Regions from separate parts of the Ensifer sp. ENS09 genome, predicted to be linked through region 2. Evidence: predicted binding sites of a transcription regulator. Region 2 holds the regulator's gene; each other region holds the start of a gene.
The links. The regulator LexA, encoded in region 2, represses DNA repair genes until DNA is damaged. The targets are predictions, from matches to a motif close to TGTTCNNNNTGTGTTCNG.
Positions count from the first base shown of each region.

Region 1 (5,447 bases), on a different contig from region 2:
GATCGAGAGGATGGCGTTGGAGCCGCGCGAGGCGTCGTCCATCAGCTTGTCGAGGTCAGCCTGGCTGACGACGATCGGCAGAATGCCGTTCTTGAAACAGTTGTTGTAGAAGATGTCGGCAAAGGACGTGGAGATCACGCAGCGGATGCCGAAGTCGAGCAGCGCCCACGGAGCATGCTCGCGAGAGGAGCCACAGCCGAAGTTGTCGCCGGCAACGAGGATGCTTGCGTTCTGGTAGGCCGGCTTGTTGAGGACGAAATCCGGGTTGACCGAGCCGTCTTCGTTGTAGCGGGCTTCGGCGAAGAGGCCCTTGCCAAGGCCGGTGCGCTTGATCGTCTTCAGGTAATCCTTCGGAATGATCATGTCCGTGTCGATGTTGACGACGGGGAGGGGGGCGGCGACACCGGTGAGCTTGACGAATTTTTCCATAACTTCAGGCCTTCGATTTCAGAAGAATGTTGCGCTAGCGTTTAGATGAGTTTTGCGCCGAAATGAAGGAAAATCTGTTCAAATACGCTTCGCCGGGCGGGTGAAAATGCCCGCCCGGCGAGAGCTTCGTCCGGATTTCGATTGTCTGCAGGGACTTAGCCTGCCTTCACCGGGCTGTTCATGGCCCAGAGAACGCCGAAAGGATCGCGGAGCTGGCCGTAGCGGTCGCCCCAGAACATCACCTCGATCGGCATCACCACCTCGGCGCCGGCGGCAACCGCACGGTCCCACCAGGCATCGATATCCTCGACGGTGAGCGTCAGGGTGAAGGCCTGCGGCTTTTCCAAGGGATGGCCGTATTCCGGATAGGCATCGGCCAGCATCAGCGAGCTGCCGTTGATGTAGAGGTGGATGTGCATCGTCCGGCCCTGCTCGTCGAGCGGATGCCGGCCCACTTCCTTGCCGCCAAAGGCGCGCTGGTAGAATTCGGAGGCCTTGGTGGCGCCATCGACCTGAAGATAGGGCAGAAGGCCGTTGAGGACCGGTGCCGGCTGCTGCGTCTGGGTATCCATATCGTTCTCCATCCTGTTCGAAGAGCCAGGACCGTGCTGGCCTGCCTCAAGGACGGACATGGAATGGTCGATCCGACATGGGGTCGAAAAAAAATCGCAGCCGGCTGAACGACGGTTTTCAAGGGACGCAAACAGGGTTCGAGCCGATCGTCGATCGGCCCGATTGCGGGGTACCAAGATCGCTGGAGATCGATTCCGACCGCAGGGAATTAGAGGTCGATGATCGTGCCGCGACCGTCGTTCCAGATGCGCATCTCGCGCTGGCCCTGGGCGGGACCTGCGGCAGCCGGGCGCACGGTGGCGCGGGCTGGCCTGAAGTTCAGCCGGGTGGCAATGGCGCTGCCGACCACGACGACGGCCGCGATGCCGGCAAGGGCCAGCGCCAACGAGGCGGTAAGCACAAAGGCCGCGAACGTGATGGTCAGGGCTGCGGCCGTAAAGAGAACAGAGCGAATGCTTTGCATAATCGTCACCTTTCTGATGGCGATGTGGGGGCTCGCCTTCGGACTTGCAAGAGGCGGGCCCTCGAAAGGGGTGCGGCGGTTCGCCTCGTCTTGCGGAACGCGGCAAAGGCGGGCACAACTGAAGCATGAACAAATCGAGCGAACATCACCCGGTACGCCTGCGCCGCTCGGTGCTTTGCGTGCCGGCCGACAATGCCCGCGCGCTTGCCAAGGTCGCGGAACTTGTGACGGATGCTGCGATCTTCGATCTCGAGGATGCGGTTGCGCCCGAGCGCAAGGTGGAAGCGCGTGCGGCGCTGGTGCAGTATCTGACGACAAGCCGGCCGGATTGCGAGATCGTCATCCGCATCAATGCGATCGGCTCGGACTATGGTCAGGGCGATCTTGCTGCAGCGCTTGTGGCCAATCCCGACGCCATTCTGTTGCCGAAGGTCGAAAGCCCGGCGGATATCCAGGCGGCAGCCGACTGGCTCGACGAGAACGATGCGCCGGAAACGCTGCGCCTCTGGGCGATGATCGAGACGCCGCGCGGAGTGATCAACGCGCCTCTTGTCGCCGAGGCCGGCCGCACCTTCAGCGGCAGGCTCGATTGTTTCGTCGTCGGCCTCAACGACCTGCGCAAGGAGACCGGCGTTCCGGATCGTCCGGGCCGGCCCTATCTCATCCCCTGGCTGATGCAGATCCTGCTTGCCGCGCGTGGCGGCGGGCTCGATGTCATCGACGCCGTGTTCAACGATTTTCGCGATGCTGCCACCTTCGACGAGGAATGCCGGCAGGGCCGCGACATGGGCTATGACGGCAAGATGCTGATCCATCCGGCGCAGATCGGCCCGGCGAACGAGCGCTTCGGCGTCGAGCAGATCGCCGTCGACGAGGCCCGCGCGATCATCGCCGCCTTTGCGCTCTCGGAAAATGCCGGCAAGGGCGTCATCAATCTCAACGGACGCATGGTCGAGCGGCTGCATCTCGACCAGGCCGTAAAGCTTGCCGCCAAGGCGGACCTCATCGAACAACGAAAGACAAGATCTTGAAACTCTACCGCTTCCTGACCGGTCCCGACGACGCCACCTTCTGCCACAAGGTGACGGCGGCGCTGAACCAGGGCTGGAGCCTGCACGGCTCGCCCACCTATGCCTTCAATGCCGATACGCAGCACATGCAGTGCGGCCAGGCGGTGGTCAAAGAGGTCGAGGGCAAGGATTACACCCCGGATATCAAGCTGTCGGAACAGTAGGCAGTTTAGCCCTCTCCTCGGGTTTAACCCGAGAACTAACCCTCTCCCCGAGGGCAGGGAGAGGGGACGCGACGGACGCTTGGTCATCGCGAATAGTCGGCGCGTGAAGCCCGTTTCTGGAATTGGGTATGAATGCGAGCGGGTGCCGCGCGTTTCCTTCGCCCCGCCTGCGAGGATCAAAGTGCCTGCAGGCGGATGGGGGCAGCCCTCACCGCGATGATAGGCAAATGAAGCGTCAGCCGCCGACGTGCTCGACGCTGGCCTCGATCCGTTCCATGTCGTCGTCGGAAAGGCCGAAATGGTGGCCGATCTCGTGGATCAGAACGTGGGTGATGATGTCGCCGAGCGTCTCCTCGTTCTCCGCCCAGTAGTCGATGATCGGGCGGCGATAGAGGGTGATGCGGTTCGGAAACTGGCCGGTTTCCATGGTGAAGCGTTCGCTGATGCCGCTGCCTTCGAAGAGGCCGAGCAGGTCGAAAGGCGTTTCCAGCGCCATGTCCTCGAAAACGTCGTCGCTCGGGAAGTCGGCAACTTCGATGACAAGGTCGGTCGTCAGCTGGCGGAATTCCTGCGGCAGGTGGCCATAGGCCTCCAGCGCAAGTTGCTCGAAAGTGGTAAGCGTCGGTGCGTGGCGTTCCCGCCAATCATCGGTCTGGTCAATGCGGGCCATAGGCACTCCTTGTTGCCCTCCATATAGCGATTTTGCCTTTGTTTTTCGAGTGTTGAATTCCTTGACCACAGGGACAGGAATAAATTCTTAGAATTGGCTGTTGACTCATTTAGGAAGCTCTGGAATCTAATAGAACATAACATGAACATACTGATGGGAGTTGACCGTCATGGCCGACACAGCCGTGCAGCGGGAGACGGTACTTTCGCTCCGAGAAACCATAGCCAGGATCGAAAACCGTCGGCTTCCGGGCGTCGTGCGCACCGCCAAGGCGGCCGATCCCGGCGGCTTCCGTCAACGGGAAGAAGACGAACCAGGCCGCAAGTCGCTGGCGCTCGGCGTTCCCGATCTGGACGATCTTCTCGAAGGCGGTCTGCCGCTTGAAGGCATGACGGAAATCCGCAATGCCGAGACGCGCGATGCGGGTGCTGCCGCCGGTTTTGCCGCAGCACTTGGCGTGCTCTGCCAACGGGCGCGGCTTGAGAAGGGAGAGCCGGCCGCCCCCGTTCTCTGGATCAGCCAGTCGATGGCTTCCAACGAGGCGGGCATGCCCTATGGCCTGGGTCTGAAGGCCTTTGGTCTCGATGTCCGCGGCCTCGTCTTCAGCCTGCCGCGCACGATAAAGGACGCGCTCTGGATCGCCGAGGCTGCACTTTCCGTCCCGAGCTTCTGCGCCGTCATTCTCGAAATTCGCGGCAACCCGGCTGCCCTGGCACTCAGCGAGAGCCGGCGCCTGCATGTGCGCTCGCGCGCCGGCCACGTCCCCCTTCTGCTTTTGCGCCAATCCGGACACGAGGAGGCGAGCAGCGCCTTCTTCCGCTTCCTCGTCGAGCCGGCGCCGGCGCGCGAGCGACCGCTACCGGATGGATCGATGCTTCGCGGCAGCATCGGCCATCCCGTCTTTCACGTCATTGCCGAGAAGAGCAGGGCTCCTGCGCCGCTCGGCTTCTTCCTGGAGTGGAACCCCCATGACCGCCGCCTTTACCCCGTCGAGCCCCTATCAGCCGCTGCTGCGGCAGATCCACAACCAGCGCATTCTGTCGCTCGCCTTTCCGCATCTTCCGGCCGATCGGGTCGCGCGCAAGCGCTGGGGGAACTCGTGGCTTTCCCGCGGGCGTCCTGAGCATCCGCCCGTCGTCTTCGCCGACAAGGTGAAGAGCGCGATGCGTCTTGTCGCGCTCGATGGTTTTGCTGAAAGGCGTGGGTTTCACATCGGCCAGGGTGTCGCCGAAGCGCGGGCCATGTGTCCCGAGATCGACGTGCTGCCGGCCGATTCCGCCGCCGATCGGGCGCTGCTTGCAGGGCTGGCGGACTGGTGCAGCCGTTACACCCCGCTCGTCGCGCTTGATGGCGACAGCGGCCTCTTTCTCGACATCACCGGCTGCGCCCATCTTCTCGGCGGGGAAAAGGCGCTGCTCGACGATCTGCTTGCTCGCCTTTTCCATCTGGGCGTCGAGGCCCGGGCGGCGATCTCCTCGTCCGCCGGGCTCTCCTGGGCGGTGGCGCGTTTCGGCTCCGACGCTATCCTTGCCGAGGATGAGGCGGCGCGGGCGCTGGCGCCGTTGCCGATGGCAGCACTCCGGCTGCCGCGGGAAACGATCGAAACACTTGGCCGGGTCGGGCTCAAGCAGATCGGCGACCTCATCGAGGCGCCGCGGGCGCCGCTTGCCCGCCGGTTCGGCGCAACCCTGCTTCTGCGTCTCGATCAGGCGCTCGGGCGCGAGGACGAGCCGCTGTCGCCACGATTGCCGGTCGCAGCCCTTTCGGCAGAGCGGCGTCTCGGCGAGCCGGTCCAGGGTGAAGACGATATATTGGGCCTGGCGGAAGAACTGGCACTGCGGCTGAAACCGGAGCTGGAGAAGCGCGGCGAGGGCGGACGCCTGTTCGAGCTTCTGCTTTTCCGCGTCGACGGTGCGGTCTTCCGCATCGCCGCCGGTACCTCCTCGCCGCTCAACGATCCGCGGCGTGTCGCCGGTCTATTCCGCGAGCGCTTGCAGGCGGTGCACGACGATCTCGATGCCGGCTTCGGCTTTGAAATCCTCCGGCTTTCGGTGCCGAAGAGCGAAAAATACGAGGTG
Region 1 is NZ_JACVBP010000007.1:169,175-174,621, reverse strand. It holds gene leuD (3-isopropylmalate dehydratase small subunit) at 1-429, opposite strand, end outside; gene IB267_RS29660 (glyoxalase/bleomycin resistance/extradiol dioxygenase family protein) at 585-1,001, opposite strand; gene IB267_RS29655 (hypothetical protein) at 1,211-1,465, opposite strand; gene IB267_RS29650 (CoA ester lyase) at 1,591-2,496, shown strand; gene IB267_RS29645 (DUF1737 domain-containing protein) at 2,493-2,699, shown strand; gene IB267_RS29640 (metallopeptidase family protein) at 2,935-3,369, opposite strand; gene IB267_RS33555 (ImuA family protein) at 3,539-4,492, shown strand; gene IB267_RS29635 (DNA polymerase Y family protein) at 4,377-5,447, shown strand, end outside.
Region 1: the regulator LexA is predicted to act here: its motif matches at 3,500-3,517, upstream of IB267_RS33555 (ImuA family protein).

Region 2 (5,447 bases):
ATGGCGCCACTTTCGTCTTTCATGGCGAGACGATCCGCGTCGCCGACGTCGACGCGCCGCGAATCCGCCAGGCAAGCTGCGACAAGGAGCGTTCGCGCGGCTTCTACGCCAAGCAGCGCCTGCGAGAGCTGCTGAACGCGGGCGACTTCAAGCTGGTTTCGGCAGGCGGGCGATCAGACGCCAAGGCCGGCGAAAAACTGCGCCTGGTTACCCGTGGCGATCAATCTCTTGGACGCGTGCTTGTCTCCGAGGGGCTCGTGCGCCCGTGGGATGGACGCCCGACGCCCTGGTGCTGAGATCAACTGGGAGCCGATCGGCGGACATCGGCGATCGTTCTGTGGAAAGTATCTATCCAACAAATCGACGGCGCGTTTTTCAGAAAATGCCTCTTGCGGTTTTTCTGCAATCATTCTAAATCCGCGCCAACGCTTGGTTATCCGAGCTGTGAGGCCTCGTGGCGGAGTGGTGACGCAGAGGACTGCAAATCCTTGTACCCCGGTTCAATTCCGGGCGAGGCCTCCAATATTTTCACCTCGTTTAAATTGGTTCGACGTTCTGCCCTGGGGCAGCGCGGGTCGTTTCGCGACCCCACGTCCGCGCAAGCCACGTCTCCTATGCCTCCGTCGGATCTTATCGCTTCGGTGAAATCGGTAGAGGGGGAACGATGACTCCGCTGAGATCAGCCGCATCGGTAGCGTCCGTCAACATTAAGAACGGAGGCAATGGCATCAATGAAAAAGAGACTGATCCTGACGGCGTTGGCGTGTATTGCGGCGACCGCTATTGAGGCGCACGCGGACGACCTGGTTTTCCAGCTGAAGAACAACACCAGCGTGGTCCTGACGAACTTTTATACGTCGCCGGTCGGCGTCAATGAGTGGGAAGACGATGTTTTCGGTCGGCAGGTCCTGAACCCTGGCGAGAGCATGGAGATCACCATTGCCGACGGGCGGGACGTCTGCAAATACGACATGCGATTCGAATTCGAGGAGGGCTCGGCCCTCGATACGACCGAGGACACGCAGGATCTCTGCGAGCTCGGCGAATATACGATCCACGAATAGGCGATCTGGATTTCAGGTCACCCGAAATGGAAAGAGCCTCGCCAATTTCCTTGGCGAGGCTCTTTTTTGATTCGGCGTTCTGCCTGGAATTCAATGGTAGCGGCGGATCAGCCCGACGAGCTTGCCCTGGATCTTCACGCGATCTGGTCCGAAGATGCGCGTCTCGTAGGCGGGGTTGGCGGCTTCGAGCGCAATCGACGCGCCCTTGCGACGAAAGCGCTTCAGCGTCGCTTCCTCGTCGTCCACGAGCGCCACGATGATGTCGCCGGGATTGGCCGAGTTGCCGTTGCGGATGATCACCGTGTCGCCGTCGAAGATGCCGGCCTCGATCATCGAATCGCCCTTCACTTCAAGGGCGTAATGTTCGCCGCTGCCGATCATGTCGAGCGGCACGGTGATGTCATGGGTGTTGTTCTGGATCGCCGAGATCGGAACGCCTGCAGCGATGCGCCCCATCACCGGGACGGAAACGGACGTGCTTTCGGCAACCGGGGCGGGCTTCGGCGCAGCAGGAGCGGCCGCCGGCGGCTTTCCAAGGCTGCCTTCGATCACGCTCGGCGAGAAGCCCCTGCGCGGCTGCTGCTGGCCGGCGGCGTAGGCTTCCGGAAGCTTGATGACTTCGAGCGCGCGCGCCCGGTTCGGCAGCCGGCGAATGAAGCCGCGTTCTTCGAGCGCGGTGATCAAACGGTGGATGCCAGACTTCGACGCCAGGTCGAGCGCATCCTTCATTTCATCGAATGACGGCGGTACGCCCGACTCCTTCATGCGTTCGTGAATGAACAGAAGCAATTCCTGTTGCTTGCGGGTCAGCATGGCACGTCGCTCCAGAGGCGTGAAACAAATCAAGAACAGACACTATCTGTTCCATATGTGTTCCGCAAGTGCCTAAAATTCCGTGAATTCAGGCGATTGGCCGCTTCTGCGGGTGCCGATCGGTCACTTTTGCGGGAGCAGGGCGCTTATCGGCGACGGTTGCGTGCCAAAATCGCGCCGGATGACGCCAGTCGCGCAGCTGATTCGAGCGAATCACGGGGCTCTATGAGGAGAGATTTAGGTCGCTTGCGAGGTCGAGCAGGCGTCCTCGAACTCCTTCACCGTCTCTGCGCTGTTGTCTTCCGGCAGCACCGCGTCGGCGGCGTCGGTCGCGACGGGCGTGTCGCCGTCATAAACGAAGGACTGGATGTAGAACGCCAGTGCGCCCTTCCACACGTTGCGTCCATCGATCTGATGGCACGGCACGGCCCGTTCGAAATCGGTCTGGAGTTCATCCACCGTCGCGGCGCTGAGCTTGACGTCAGGCATATTGGGCGATGCGACTATCGAAGCGAGAAGCAGGGCGGCAAGCACGGGAATCGTCCACTTGATGAAGGGGTGGCACTACATGGTGGGAAACGATGTGAACCGTGCTTTCGTTCCGAAGTCCAGCAAGCATGGCGATCACTCTGCCGTGTTCAACAGCTCTTTGCCTGCAGGCTGTGTCCGATTTGCGCCAGCCGCTCCACCTCGAGTTCATCTTGACCGTTCCTCTTGCGACGCGCGAAGAACGCACCGGCAGTATCGGCTCTAGGGTCGGGGGTGGGGGATGCGCAAAAATCCCTGCGAGGAAGGGGCTTCACCGTCTCGACAGGAGGTCAAAAAAAGATAACTTTGCGTGGAAAGTGGGGTAATTGCATGCGTAGATTGTCGTTGGTGGTGCTCGGTCTGTTGCTCACGGCCGGAGCGGCGTCTGCTGAAGATGGGCGTTCGAACATCTGGAAGCGGATCAACGCCTGGACGGTGGGTTCCGATCCATCCCTGGGAGGCTCGTGTTACGCCGCGACGAGCTATGATGCAGGCGCAATCCTTCGTATCGGCTTTTATCCGCGGGGGTCGGCGAACCTGGCGTTTCTTTCGATCGGCAATGCCGAGTGGAAATCCATCGAGCCGCAGCGGGAATATGACGTCGCCTTGCAGCTCGACCGGGGTCGCCAGTGGCCGGCCGTTGCATTCGGCGTCGATCTTACCGGCGCCAAGGCCCTCGTCGTGAACTTTTCCAACACCGACTTCTTTACCGAATTCGTTCGCAAGAACACGTTGGCGCTGGCCTTCGAGGGACGCGTCGTCGCGAGCCTCAGCCTGCGCGATTCGATGAAGGCGGTGAGCGAGATGTTCAAATGTCAGGAGGCGGTTAGCGCCTTGATCCCGAACGGCGGGCAGGGGGCAGCGAACGATCCCTTTGCCGGCGCCGGTGGCACTGGCCCGAACAACGATCCCTTTGCCGGTGGCGGCCAGACCAAGTCGTCGAAAGATCCTTTCGCCATGTGATGGGCGCGTCCGCTTTCCGCAGAGAGGTGAATATTCCTAAAATGTTGCTGGTATCGGGCTCGGTACCCTCGACAGCGGCGCGGGTACCTATCAAAATGCGGGCAAACGGGGGTTTTGCATGCGTAGATTGCTGGTCGGATTGGTAAGCTGTCTGATCGCCGCGGGATCGGCCGCGGCCGAGGAGTCCGAAATCATCAAGTGGAAGGACGTCGACGGTTGGACCGTTGCATCCGACACCTCGATGGAGGGCTCCTGCTTCATATCGTCGGAATTCGACGGCGGCGTCACCTTGCGGCTCGGGTTCTATCCCAAGGGCTCCGAGTCGCCGCTCTACATGAGCTTTGCCAGCGACGACTGGCGGTCGCTCGAGGTCGGCAAGGAATACGACCTGACGTTCCGCTTCGACAAGACCGAGCCCTGGAGCGCTTCGGCGACCGCTGCTGGCGATGCGAGCGGAAAGTTTCTGTTCGTGAACGTCACCGACGCCGAGTTCCTGACGGGCTTCGTGCGCAAGCGGGGCCTGGCCATCGCGTTCGAAGATCGCGTGATCGCCAATCTCAGCCTGCGCGGCACTGGCCCCGCGGCCGAAGAGCTGATGAAGTGCCAGAAGGCAGTCGACGAGATCATCGCCGACGAAGGCCGCAAGTCCAAGGAGAAGAAGGCGGATCCGTTCAATGCACCGAGCGAGAAACGCTCGGCACGGGATCCGTTCAGCCTCTGAAAACAGGGGCGCGTGAGCGGGCGTTGTTGCGCGAAGGCCGGGCGGTGGCCGGGACGAGTGGTATCCCCAGAGTAACGCGAACTTGCGATCTGCTTACAAATCAGCCGCTGATCCAGTGCTTCGGCAATTGGCTCAATTCTGTTTGCCTTGGTGGAGCCGAAGGGAGTCGAACCCTCGACCTCCGCAGTGCGATTGCGGCGCTCTCCCAACTGAGCTACGGCCCCGTGCCATCCAGTCAACACGACGGCCGCCAAGCCTGTCAATAGACGCGCGCCAGCACGCACGCTCGAACGTCGTTGCCCGATCCGGCTAGGCGAAGTGCGGCGTCGTTCTCTGAACCGCTTGCGCACTCCACCCATTGTCGAACTCTGCCGGCGGGTTTACCCTGCAACCGGACGATGGCGCTCCGTGAGCCTCGTTGAAGTGTCGGCGGTACACGCCAACCGTCATTTCAGATGGTTTGAACGCCAAGGCCATCATGGATGAGGGCCATCTTTCGCCCTATCTGGAGGAAATGCGCAGGTTGCTCGGCGATGCCGGCGTCTCGGTGAGTGACAAGAACATCCTGGTGACCAGCGGCAGAGTGCGGGCCGGCTACAGGATCGGCGAGACGTTGTTTGCCGAGGCCGATCCCAGCACGTTTCGAGGAATTCTCCACATCATCGGCGAGCGGCCCGGGACCATGCACCATGCCTACTCCGTGTACATCACCGTCGCCAAAGGAAAGCGCTGGGCGGAGAAGGACATCGATCACGACATGACGAAGCTGGTCAGCAACGTCGCCGATACCGCACTTGCACCTAAAGAAGCGGCCAAGGAAAGCTTGACCATTATCCGGGAGATCATCGGCAAGGACGTCAACAGCAGCCGGCGATTCGGGTGACCCTAAACGCGTTGTAGGGCAACAAGGCACTCGCTGTCCGGCGGCGTCGGCGGTCGTGAATCGTGTCGCCGCCGCATGCTGCTGCTTTCGGAGGGCAGAAAACGCGGTTGCTTCTTCGGAGCGTGACTTTCCGACGTCAGAACCGCTTCTTCAGAAAGTAGCGCGCAATCGCCCCTTCACCGCCTTCGAGTTCACCAAAGAACTCGAAGCCGAGCTTTTCATAGAAGGGCCGGGCCTGGAATTCGAAGGTGTCGAGCCAAAGGCCGACATAGCCGCGCTGGCGCGCGATCTTCTCCGCTTCCTCGATCAGGCGTCGGCCAAGGCCTTGGCCGCGGTATTCATCGGGAACGGCGAGGTAACGGATAAAGGCCCAGCCATATCCATCCGTCGCATAGAGCCCACCCGTCGCGACTTTCGTCTCCGGATCGCGAAGGACGATGGCAAAACCGGGCAGATCGGCCATGCCGCTATGGGC
Region 2 is NZ_JACVBP010000001.1:300,513-305,959, forward strand. It holds gene IB267_RS01560 (thermonuclease family protein) at 1-296, shown strand, start outside; tRNA gene IB267_RS01565 (tRNA-Cys) at 449-522, shown strand; gene IB267_RS01570 (hypothetical protein) at 732-1,064, shown strand; gene lexA (transcriptional repressor LexA) at 1,155-1,877, opposite strand; gene IB267_RS01580 (hypothetical protein) at 2,115-2,411, opposite strand; gene IB267_RS01585 (hypothetical protein) at 2,640-3,368, shown strand; gene IB267_RS01590 (hypothetical protein) at 3,487-4,089, shown strand; tRNA gene IB267_RS01595 (tRNA-Ala) at 4,238-4,313, opposite strand; partial or broken gene IB267_RS01600 (ethanolamine ammonia-lyase light chain EutC) at 4,535-4,972, shown strand; gene IB267_RS01605 (GNAT family N-acetyltransferase) at 5,109-5,447, opposite strand, start outside.

Region 3 (5,447 bases), on a different contig from region 2:
GCCGAAGCGAACCGGCGCAAGCGAGCAGCCGAGACCGCCGGAAACGATCAGATTGCAATCGTTCTCGGTCACATGGCCATAGGCGTAGCGCTCGCCGAAACGCGAGGGCACGACCGGCGCATAGCCGAGAAACCGCACCTGGCCGCCATGGGTATGGCCCGACAGCGTCAGCGCGACACGCGATGGAACGCGCGGGAAGACATCCGGCTCATGCGCCATGAGGATGACCGGATCGGCATCGCTCACCTGGGCGAGCGTGCCGTCGAGATCGTCGAGACCACCCATGTGCCTGCGCTTCCATTTTTTACCGGGCAACAGCGCCAGCTGATCTTCGAGGCCGGCGACCCAGAAACCCTGCCCGTCCTTCTCGAAGCGGGCAGCCCGGTTGCTGTAGACGTTGATGCCGACGTCCTGCAGCGCCTTGTGCCCAAAGGTCGGTCCGCCACCGTTCGTCTGCGCCGTCCTGTCCTCCCACCAGTCGTGATTGCCCATGACGGCGTGCACGCCGAGCGGTGCCTCGAGGACTGCGAGCGCCTTCGACCATTCGCTGGAATGCACATAGCTGGTGACAAAGTTCATGCCGGCCACATAGTCGCCGAGCAGCAGCGTGATATCGCCGCCAAGCGAGTTGGCCTGCCGGCAAATCGAAGCGATGCGGCTCGCCGGCATCCAGGGCTCGCAGGCGTGGATGTCGGTAAGCACGACGACGCGCAGCTTCAGCCCCGGCGTCCAGTTGGGCGGCCTCAATTTGTATCGGGTGACGTTCAGCCGGGCCAATGGTTCGACGGCAAAGGCGTAACCGCCAAGTGCTGCCATACTGGCGATACCGCCGCCGATCAGTTTCAACAATCCGCGGCGGCTGATCATCTAGTCGTCGTCCTCTAATGTCAGGCGAAACTGGGTCGCCTCCATTTCCTTGGGGGGATTAAGGCCGATATGTTTCCAGGCATTGGCGGTCAAAATACGGCCGCGCGGTGTGCGTTGGATGAAGCCCTGCTGGATAAGATAGGGCTCAATGATATCTTCGATCGCATCGCGCGGCTCCGAAAGGCCGGCGGCGATGGTTTCGATCCCGACAGGACCGCCGCCGAAGTTCTGCGCGATCATGAAGAGATAGCGCCGGTCGAGCTGGTCGAGGCCCATATTGTCGACGAGCAGCCGCGTCAGCGCCTCGTCGGCGAGTTCCTTGGTAACGGCTTCCGCACGCGCCACTTCGGCGAAATCGCGCACCCGGCGCAACAGCCGGCCGGCGATGCGCGGCGTGCCGCGGGCGCGACGGGCGATCTCGCGGGCGCCGTCGTCGGTCATGCCAAGCCCCATCAGCCGGGCGCCGCGCCGGACGATCGATTCCAGTTCCTCGACCGTGTAGAAATTGAGCCGCACCGGAATGCCGAAACGGTCGCGAAGCGGCGTCGTCAGAAGGCCAAGCCGGGTGGTCGCCGCCACCAACGTGAACTTCGACAGATCGATCTTCACCGACCGTGCCGCCGGGCCTTCGCCGATGATGAGATCGAGCTGGAAGTCCTCCATCGCCGGGTAGAGGATTTCCTCGACCGCCGGATTGAGCCGGTGGATTTCGTCGATGAAGAGCACGTCGCGCTCTTCGAGATTGGTGAGCAGGGCTGCGAGATCGCCGGCCTTGGCGATCACGGGACCGGAGGTCGAGCGGAAATTGACGCCGAGTTCCTTGGCCATGATCTGCGCCAGCGTCGTCTTGCCGAGACCGGGCGGGCCGACGAAGAGCACATGGTCGAGCGCCTCGCCGCGGTTCTTTGCGGCCTCGATGAAGATCTTCAGGTTGGCGCGCGCTTCCGCCTGGCCGGTGAAATCGTCCAGCGTCTGTGGGCGCATGGTCGCATCGATGTCTTCACCGCGCTTTTCCGGCGTTATCAGGCGTGCGGCGTCAGTCATGCGTTCGTTCCATTCGGTCGGGCAGCTCAGCGCTGCAACCCGTCATCATGCCGGGCACGATGCGTTCTGCCTTCTGCACCCGGCCAAGGCAAGCGTTCATCGCGCCAGTTCTTTCAGGCCCAGGCGAATGAGTTTGGCGCTGTCGCCGCCTTCGCCGCCGTTCCTCAGGGCCGCCGCAACGGCATTGGCCGCTTGGTCGCGCGAGTAGCCGAGATTGGTGAGCGCCGAAACCGCATCGGAAACCGGCGCGGAGGCGACGCCCTCGCCAAGCTCCTGCTTGAGGCCGATCGACGCCGACATCTCGCCGGCAAAGGACGGCGCCTTGTTCTTCAGTTCCGTGACGATGCGCACCGCCACCTTGGGCCCGACACCGGGCGCACGGGAGACGGAGGTCTTGTCCTGCAGCGCGATCGCATTGGCCAGTTCGCCCGGCGTCAGGGTGGATAGCACGGCCAGCGCCACCTTCGAGCCGACCCCCTGCACGCTCTGCAGCAGACGGAACCACTCCCGCTCCAACGCTGTCAGGAAGCCGAACAGCTTCAGCTGGTCCTCGCGCACATAGGTCTCGATGAAGAGGATAGCCGCCTCGCCGGCAGACCCGAGCCTGGACAAGGTGCGCGCCGAGCAAAAGGCAACGTAGCCGACGCCATGCACATCGAGCACGACGTGATCCTCGGCGATCTCGTCGATGGTACCCTTCAATTTGCCGATCATGTGGCGTCTCTCGCGGTGGGTTCTGGATGGTCCCCGGACCATCGGAAATTATCGTGTCGGGCGCAACTACGCCATCAATGCGGCAAGCCGGCTCGTCACCGATTGCCGGTTGTGGGCATGGCAGATGGCGATCGCCAATGCGTCCGCCGCGTCGTTGCCCTTGAACTCGGCCTTCGGCATCAGAACCTTCAGCATCATGTGGATCTGCTGCTTCTCGCCGTGGCCGACGCCGATCACCGCCTTTTTGACGGCGTTCGGCGCGTATTCGGCGACCCTCAGGCCCGCGCGTGCCGGCACCAGCATGGCGATCCCGCGCGCCTGGCCGAGCTTCAGTGTCGCCGTCGCGTCCTTGTTGACGAAGGTCTGTTCGACCGCCGCCTCATGCGGCTGATAGCCGTGCACCACCTCGGCAAGCCCGTCATGCAACTGGCAAAGTCGGGAGGCGAGATCCATGTCACCATCCGAGGTCACCGTGCCCGAGGCAACGAAACGCAGCGAATTGCCGAGCGTCTCGATGATGCCCCAGCCGGTACGGCGGAGCCCCGGATCGATACCGATGATACGAATCGTGGTCTGCATGGATTTCACCCTATGATGTCAGCCCGGACGCTGCCAGCAAAAAGTGAACAAAACAAAAACATACGCACAGTTGAGACGCGGACTCAGGTTTTCTTCGGCAGCGCCCTTGGATTGAGGAAAATTGAGCTTACATAGCCTTGCATCAATTTCTCTCAATGAAGGCCTTTGCCATGGCGACTTTCTCCGTCCTCGATCTTTCCCCGATCACTGAAGGCGGCAGCGTCGCCCAATCGCTGGAGAATTCGCGCCGACTGGCCCAGGCGGCGGAGGAGAACGGCTACACCCGTTTCTGGCTGGCCGAGCATCACGGCATGAAGGGTATCGCCAGTGCCGCGACCTCGATCGTGATCTCGCATGTGGCGGCTGCCACCAAGACGATCCGCGTCGGCTCCGGCGGCATCATGCTGCCGAACCACTCGCCGCTTGTCATCGCCGAGCAGTTCGGCACGCTCGCCGCTCTTTACCCCGGCCGCATCGACCTCGGTCTCGGCCGCGCTCCAGGCACCGACATGCGCACCGCCCAGGCGCTTCGCCGCAACATGGAAGCGAGCGGCAACAACTTCCCGAACGACGTCGTCGAACTGCAGGCGCTGCTCGGCCCGGTCGCCGAAGACCAGAAGATCATCGCCGTGCCGGGCGCCGACACCAATGTGCCGATCTGGCTGCTCGGCTCCAGCCATTTCAGCGCCCATCTCGCCGGCATGCTCGGCCTGCCCTTCGCGTTTGCCTCGCATTTCGCACCCGACATGCTGCTCTCGGCGCTGGAGATCTACCGCGAGCGCTTCACGCCCTCCGAGACCCTTGCCAAGCCGCAGGTGATGGTCGGCGTCATGGGGGTCGCCGCCGAAACGGACGAGGAGGCGAACTACCTCTTCACCTCCATGCAGCAATCCTTCGTGGCGCTGCGGCGCAATGCCCGCGGGCAGTTCCCGCCGCCGGTCCAGTCGATGGATGGGCTGTGGAGCTACGACGAGAAGATCTTCGTCGACCATTCGATGATGTATGCGGTCGTCGGCGGGCCCGAGACGATCCGGCGCAAGATCGGGGCGTTCCTGGAACAGACGAAGGCCGACGAGCTGATCATCTCGATGCCGATCTTCGACATGGACGCGCGGCTGAATTCGCTTCGCCTCTTCGCCGACGCTCAGCGCGATCTCGCCAAGGCGGCCTGAGGCGGGCCGATCAGATCGCCCCGAAGGCGGGTGCGATCTCTTCCAGATTGGCAAAGAATCGATCCGGCCCGAGCCCTTGCAGGAAAACCGGGTCGGCATAGCCCCAGGCGACGGCCCCTGCCGCCACACCGGCCTTTCGCGCCGCCTCGATATCGCGCGCCTCGTCGCCGATCGCCAGGATGCGAGCCGCATCGAGGCCGGAGTGCCTGATCGCCCGCTTGAAGTGCTGCGCCTTGCCGAAGAGCGCGGCCCCGCATTCGAAGAGATCGACAGTCGCAGCCGCTTCGCCGAGCGCGGCACGAATCCCCTCTTCCGCATTCGAGCTGACAATCGCAATGCCGATGCCCGCCGCCTTCAGTTTCCAGAGAAGCTGAGCGGCGCCCGGAAACAGCCGGACGCTTGCGGCTTCCGCTGCCATGGCCCGGCGCATGAAGGTGGCGATCTGCGGCAATTTCCAAACGGGCACGCCGAGTTGCGCGATGATCTCGCGGCTGCCCATCGCCCGCAACGACTGGAACTCCTCGACAGAGAGTTCGCGGAAACCGTAGCGCCGCGCAGCCGCATTGCACGCCGTCATGAAGCTTGCCGCCGTATCGGCAAGCGTGCCGTCGAAATCGAAGATCGCGAACTGATAGGTCATCGGGCCATCCAAAGAAAAACCCGCGCCCTTTCGGACGCGGGTAGGAAATCTTCAAGCGACGGTCGCCCCAATCAGGCCGACAGCTTCGCCAGGATCTCGTCCGACACTTCGAAGTTCGAGTAGACGTTCTGGACGTCGTCGTCGTCTTCAAGGATGTCGATGAGCTTCATCAGCGACTGTGCCTTTTCTTCGTCGACCGGAACGGTGTTCTGGGCCTTCCAGATCGCCTTGACCGTTTCGGCTTCGCCGAGCGCGTCTTCGAGCGCCTTGGAGACTTCGCCGATCGCTTCGAAGCCGCAGATGATCGTGTGGCCGTCCTCGTCGGTGGTGACGTCGTCGGCGCCAGCCTCGATTGCCGCGTCCATCACCTTGTCGGCGTCACCGACGGAGAGCTTGTAGGTGATCTCTCCGACGCGATCGAAGGAGAAGGA
Region 3 is NZ_JACVBP010000006.1:190,043-195,489, forward strand. It holds gene IB267_RS27645 (metallophosphoesterase) at 1-867, opposite strand, end outside; gene ruvB (Holliday junction branch migration DNA helicase RuvB) at 868-1,911, opposite strand; gene ruvA (Holliday junction branch migration protein RuvA) at 2,008-2,625, opposite strand; gene ruvC (crossover junction endodeoxyribonuclease RuvC) at 2,692-3,204, opposite strand; gene IB267_RS27665 (LLM class flavin-dependent oxidoreductase) at 3,375-4,376, shown strand; gene IB267_RS27670 (HAD hydrolase-like protein) at 4,387-5,016, opposite strand; gene IB267_RS27675 (YebC/PmpR family DNA-binding transcriptional regulator) at 5,088-5,447, opposite strand, start outside.
Region 3: the regulator LexA is predicted to act here: its motif matches at 3,248-3,265, upstream of ruvC (crossover junction endodeoxyribonuclease RuvC).